2 regions of the Clostridium chauvoei genome follow, and region 2 is predicted to be linked to the other one. Evidence: a T-box and tRNA genes for the amino acid it is inferred to sense, from the RefSeq annotation. Region 2 holds a T-box; the other holds one or more tRNA genes.
What was found. A T-box is a leader RNA that pairs with one kind of tRNA and senses whether it is charged. The one in region 2 lies ahead of metG (methionine--tRNA ligase), so its partner is inferred to be a tRNA-Met.

Region 1: it encodes a tRNA-Met, which carries the amino acid that the T-box ahead of metG (methionine--tRNA ligase) is inferred to sense. The anticodon was not compared.

Annotation. Positions count from the first base shown of each region.
Region 1 covers NZ_CP018624.1:2,304,851-2,308,285, reverse strand. Annotated here, with positions in the region: gene BTM21_RS10785 (L,D-transpeptidase family protein) at 1-650, opposite strand, end outside; gene BTM21_RS10780 (lactate utilization protein) at 818-1,456, shown strand; tRNA gene BTM21_RS10775 (tRNA-Met) at 1,498-1,573, opposite strand; tRNA gene BTM21_RS10770 (tRNA-Met) at 1,589-1,664, opposite strand; gene BTM21_RS10765 (5-formyltetrahydrofolate cyclo-ligase) at 1,846-2,412, shown strand; gene BTM21_RS10760 (MGH1-like glycoside hydrolase domain-containing protein) at 2,591-3,435, shown strand, end outside.
Region 2 covers NZ_CP018624.1:2,501,095-2,504,529, reverse strand. Annotated here, with positions in the region: gene BTM21_RS11845 (FUSC family protein) at 42-554, opposite strand; gene BTM21_RS13740 (hypothetical protein) at 726-872, shown strand; T-box leader at 938-1,174, shown strand; gene metG (methionine--tRNA ligase) at 1,272-3,215, shown strand; gene metG (methionine--tRNA ligase) at 3,309-3,435, shown strand, end outside.

The DNA.
Region 1 (3,435 bases), 200 kb from region 2:
AATTTAGAATCTATTTCGTTTGTTACTGGGAAACCATGTTCTTCTTTATATGAAAGAACAGCTTTTTCTAAAGTGCTTTCATAAATTCCTGTAATAGGATAAGGAAAATAACCTAGAGCTTTAAGTTTCATTTGTACTAGGTACACATCAGTACCTCTGTTATTAGGTTTTATAATTCTATTATAATTAGAAAATCTCCAATTAGGTCCACCGCTAATAACAACTGAAGTACCGTAATCAACTAAGTTAAACAATTCTTTTACATTATGATTATACATTCTAATACATCCACCAGAAGCCATAGTTCCAATTGAGTCGGGTCTATTAGTTCCATGAATTCCAAAGGTATCCCAAGGAACATTTAATCCTAACCAATATCCACCAAATGCATCTTTCATTAGAGCTTTACTAGTTATTTGCCATGTACCTATTGGTGAAGGCGTATTAGGTTTACCTATTGCAACAGGATATATTTTTTCTGTTAATTTTGTTTTATTATTTATCAATGATAGAGTAAATGAATTAACATCAATATAAATAATATATTTAGGTTCAATAGAATTGCTATCTATATAAGCTTTGGGATTATTTGATGGAATTAATATAGTAACTAGTAATGCTAAACTTAAAAATTTATAAAATTTTTTCATAAACTCACCTATTGTAATTATATATATTATCATTAGACAAAATTATTTAAATTATACCATAATATAATTGAATAATTATCAAATTTTAAAAACCGGTTTACTAAATTGATAAAAATGTGCTAAGATTATATATAGTAATAATTGAGTAAAAGAAAAGAGGTATTTTTATGGACAAGGTTAAAAAATGGAAGCTTGAATGTGATGCTAAAAAACTTGTAGAGATATTAAATGAAAGAAAATATAATGCTGTATATGTTGATAACATAAATGAAGCTAAAGAAAAGGTTTTAGAATTAGTTGAAGAAGGTTCAAGTATAGCATTAGGTGGGTCAGTAACTTTAAATGAAATGGATTTGGTTAATACTATAAGAAATGGGAATTATAATTTTTATGATAGGTATCAAGATTTACCATTTTCAGAAATAGTAGAAATAATGAGACAGTCAATGGTAGCTGATTATTTAATTACAAGTACAAATGCGGTTACAGAAGCAGGAGAACTTGTAAATATGGATTGTTCAGGAAACAGAGCTGCAGGTATGATATTTGGACCAAAGAAAGTTATTGTAGTAATAGGTGCCAATAAAATGGTTAAAGATATGGATGAAGCATTGGATAGAATAAAGAGAGTAGCTATTATGAATGCAAAAAGAATAAACCATAAGACTCCTTGTGCTGAAAGTGGAAATTGTGAAGATTGTTTTGTAAAGGGAAGAGTGTGCAATTATTTATCAGTAGTAAATAATGGAGCAAAATTCCCAGGAAGATTTACAGTAATAGTTATTGCAGACGAAGTAGGATATTAATAATAACCAAAAAAAACTATACAATTTGTATAGTTTTTTTTTGGTTGCGGGAGCAGGACTTGAACCTACGACCTTTGGGTTATGAGCCCAACGAGCTGCCAACTGCTCCATCCCGCGGCATTATGGGAAATTTGGTTGCGGGGGCAGGACTTGAACCTACGACCTTTGGGTTATGAGCCCAACGAGCTGCCAACTGCTCCACCCCGCGATATTTAAATTTAATTACTGTCTTGGGTTTAAGTATATGCTTAATAGTTCAGTAAGTCAATGATTTATTTAAAAATAAATTATTATTTAATTTTTATCAACTATATATAAGTGAATTTATATAGATATAGCAATAATAAGAGTATATAATATCATTAAATATATAAGAGGGAATGAGAAAAATGAGTAAAAAAGAGTTGAGAGATAAAGTACTTTTGATTAGAGATAACTTAAATGCTAAAGAAAAGATTGAAAAGGATAATAATATACTAAGTAAACTATTAAATACAGAATTATATAAAAACAGTACTAATATATTTACTTATATAAGTTATGGTAGTGAAGTAGATACAAAAGAGTTAATAAATAAATCATTAAAAAATGGAAAAAAAATATTTGTACCAAAGACTATTAAGGAGTCTAGAGAAATGAAAGCTATTAATATAACTTCTTTAGAAAACTTAACCAAGGATAAATATGGAATATTGGAGCCTATATCTTTTGATAAAAATATAGATAAAAATAAATTAGATTTAATAATAATGCCTGGCTCTGTATTTGATAGTAATGGAAATAGAATAGGTTATGGAGGCGGTTATTATGATAGATATCTTTTAGATATTTATAAAGAAAATAATAAAGTTGCATTAGCTTATGATTTTCAAGTTAAGGATAATTTATTAGTAGATGAACATGATATTAAAGTTGATTATATTATAACTGAAAAAAGATTAATAAAAGTTAAATAAGTTTTTATAGACTTATTTAGCTTTTTTATGTTGTAGGTATTTATAATTTTGAGAATATAATAGTTAGGTTTATAACATACTATTAATGGTACTGAGAATAAGTAAAGGGGTAGTAATTTTTAACATTTACTATAGGACTTATTTTAGTAATACAACTTTGAAAAGGAGAAATGTTAAGATGGCTATTAAGAAACTCAAAAAAATAGTAGCAACTGCTCTAGTAGCAACTGCATTGTTCACTAACTTTAGTTATGTTAATGTTCTTGCAGAAGATAAAAGAGCACAAATAACAGACTTTAAAAACGTTCTTGATGTAACAGGAAGTCCAAAGGTTGAATTAAATGATGATTACTCAACAAATTTGGATAATCCTTTTTCAGACATGGGAGCATGGCATGCTTATTACTTACCTAAGACTGGGGACACTAATCTTTATGGAGGTTTTACAGGACCATTAATAGTGGGGGAAGAGTATCCTATAAATATGTCTGATACTATTAGCAAAATAAATATTATAAACTCAACTACTAATACAGCGTATGATTTAGGAACAGCTAAAACTTCTTTTGATTTTTATCCAGGTAAATTAGTGCAAAAATATGAATTACAAGATTTCACTTTAAATTTAGAACTTATCTTTGCAACAAATAGAACTGCATTAATAAGAACTGAGGTAGTAAACAATACCGATAAAGAACTTAATTTAAAGCTTGAATGGACAGGAAATATATTTAATAAATCCCCTTATGCTTTAAAGAAAGATGATGCAGGAAATAAAGTATATGATTTAAACCAAACTTTAGAAGCAACTAGTGAAGGAGTAAAAGTAAACTTTTCAAATGTAAGATCTACTTGGTCATTCTTCTCAAGTGATCAAACTAAATTTGAAGTAAAATATAATGGAAATACAAGTACAACAGTAGATGGAAACACATATAAGACAGTTTTAAAGGATGAAGTTAAGATTCCTGCAAAGGAAACATTTAAAACATACTCAACAGAGAGTTATACTTTTACAGCGGA
Region 2 (3,435 bases):
AATAGTGCCTCCTAATATAATAAGCTTATCTATAATTAAAACTACTCAGAGTCATTGTTTTCAATTTTTTTGCAATCCTCAACTTTTATTTCAGGAGGATTAATATATTTATTAACTAGAATTGCTACAATTATACCTAAAGCAGTTTCTATAGTTCTCCTAGTTGCATAAAATAAAGGATTGCTTGTTACAGGAGCTATCATTATAGCTATAAGAACTATACAAGATATACTACAAGAACCAGGTTTTTTTACTAGGTTACAAGTATATATTACAAATACAATACCTAGTGCAGTAATAAAAGGAATTATTTTTTCAAGATGAAAATGCCTTGCTAAAGATAAGCAAACTACTCCAGTAAAACCACCTAATAATGTACCTACTAATCTATTTATCCCCGACTTTACCGAATTTTCAACTGTTCCTTGCATACATATAACAGATGCTATTGCTGAATAAAAAGGATCTGCTTTAAAAAGAATTAAGCAAATGCATACTGATATAGCGGTTTTTATATTTCTAGATCCAATTCGTGGTAATTCTAAACTTTTCATAACTATCCACTCCTATTCAAAAGGGTCTATATTTATACATTATTATATCATACAACGGAGATGTAAATTTGTACACAATAAAAATTTAAGCATTTTTTGACTAATAGAAGATGAAATTGTTTTAGTATATGATAAAATCTAAATATAAGTAATTTATAAGGAGAGAATAAAATGAGTTTTTGGGGTACTTTAATATTGGTAGAAGTTTACCAATTAGTAGGAGCCATATGTGAGAGTAAGTCTACAGAGTTTAAAAAAGCAAAATTAGGGTATAGAAGTAAATTTTCAGGGAAAAATAAATATACATGGGAATATTGATTCTAGTGGAAATTTTAAAAATAATTGACAGTAATTTGATTATAGAATATCATATTATTAAAATGATAAATGCAATGAAAAGAAGAGTAGCAGAGGGGAAAGTCCAAAGAGAGCTAGGGTAGCTGAAAACTAGCGGCAATAAGCTTTGTGAAGATGGTCTTAGAGCATATCTTTTGAGCTAATTTTGTTAGAGAGATACGGTAGCAACCGTTATATTGCAAGGTGATGATAGTCACCTAATAAGGTATTTATTGTGAAATAAATACAAAGTAGAGTGGTAACGCGTATATTACGTCTCTATATAGGGTTTATACCTATATAGAGGCTTTTTTTATTATAAAATTTAAATCTATTATAATGAAGGAATTTTATTAGTTAACTATTAAAGGAGGAAGAAATATGTGTAAAAAACCATATTATATAACTACACCAATTTATTATCCATCAACAAAACTTCATATAGGTAATACTTATACTACTGTAGCAGCAGATGCTTTAGCTAGATATAAAAGATTAACAGGATATGATGTAATGTTCTTAACAGGAACAGATGAGCATGGACAAAAAATACAAAGAATAGCTGAAGAAAAGGGAATTGCTCCAATAGAGCATACAAATGAAATTGTTGCTGGAATTAAAGACCTTTGGAAGATGATGAATATAAGCTATGATAAATTTATAAGAACAACAGATGATTATCATATAAAGGCTGTTCAAGATATATTCAAAAAATTATATGATAATGGGGATATATATAAATCATCATACGAAGGTTTATATTGTACACCTTGTGAGTCATTTTGGACAGAAACACAATTAGTTAATGGAAATTGCCCTGATTGTGGTAGACCAGTTGAAACATCAAAAGAAGAAGCTTATTTCTTTAAAATGAGTAAGTATGCAGATAAATTAATAGAATATATAGAAGCTCATCCAGATTTTATACAACCAGAATCAAGAAAAAATGAAATGGTTAATAATTTCTTAAAACCAGGACTTCAAGATCTTTGTGTATCAAGAACTAGTTTTAACTGGGGAGTTCCAGTAACGTTTGATGAAGGACACGTAGTTTATGTTTGGATAGATGCACTTTCAAACTATATAACAGCTTTAGGTTATGGAAGTGACAATAAAGAATTATACGAAAAATTCTGGCCAGCAGATGTACATTTAATAGGTAAGGATATATTAAGATTCCATACTATTTATTGGCCAATAATGTTAATGGCTTTAGATTTACCATTACCAAAGCAAGTATTCGGTCATGGTTGGTTACTTGTAGATGGTGGAAAAATGTCAAAATCAAAGGGGAATGTTGTAGATCCAGTAACATTAGTAGAGAACTTTGGTGTTGATGCAGTAAGATATTACTTATTAAGAGAAATACCATTTGGTTCAGATGGATTATTTAATAATGAAATATTTATAAAGAAAATAAACTCAGATCTTTGTAATGATTTAGGAAATTTACTTTCAAGAACAGTTGCTATGGTAGAAAAATACTTTGGAGGTGTTATACCAGCTCCAACAGCTAAGGAAGCTATAGATGATGAGTTAATAGGATTAGCTTTAGAAACACCTAAAAAAGTAGATAAAGCTATAGAAGAATTAAGAATTCCAGAAGCATTAGAACAAATCTTTACATTAATAAGAAGAGCAAATAAGTATATAGATGAAACAACACCATGGATATTAGCTAAAGATGAAGAAAAGCAAGAAAGACTAGGAACAGTATTATATAACCTAGCTGAAAGTTTAAGATTCTCATCAGTACTTTTATCTGCATTCTTACCAGAAACAAGTATAAAGATGAATGAGCAATTAAATACTAAGTGTATAGAATGGGATTCATTAAGTAGCTTTGATGGAACAGTAGTAGGAACAGAAGTTAAAAAAGGAGAAAGTCTTTTCCCAAGAATAGATGTAGATAAAAAACTTGCTGAATTAGAAGCTTTAAGAGAAGCTCAATTAGCAGAAAATAAGAAAAATGAAAAGAAAGAAATCATTCCTATAAAAGAAGAAATAACAATAGAAGATTTCGAAAAAATAGATTTAAGAGTAGTGAAAGTAATAGCTTGTGAACCAATAAAGAAAGCGAAGAAATTACTTAAATTAAAAGTAGATATAAATGGTGAAGAAAGACAGGTAGTTTCAGGAATAGCTCAATATTACAAACCAGAAGATTTAGTTGGTAAGTATGTTGTATTAGTAGCAAACTTAAAACCTGTTACATTAAGAGGGGAATTATCACAAGGAATGATATTAGCTGCATCTACAGATGATGATAGTTTATTAACAGTAGTAAATCCAGGTGAACTTCCAACAGGAAGCCAAGTTAGATAATAAAATATAAAAGATAAAGAAATTCAGCTGATGCTGAATTTCTTTATATAAATTAAAATTTTAAAAGCTTAAATCTAAAAGGGGGGATTTTTTTTGAATATTATTGTAGGCAATGCATGGCCATATGCAAATGGACCATTACATTTAGGAAGAATAGCTGTATGGCTTCCAGGAGATGTAATAGCTAGATATCATAGATTAATGGGGGATGATGTTATAT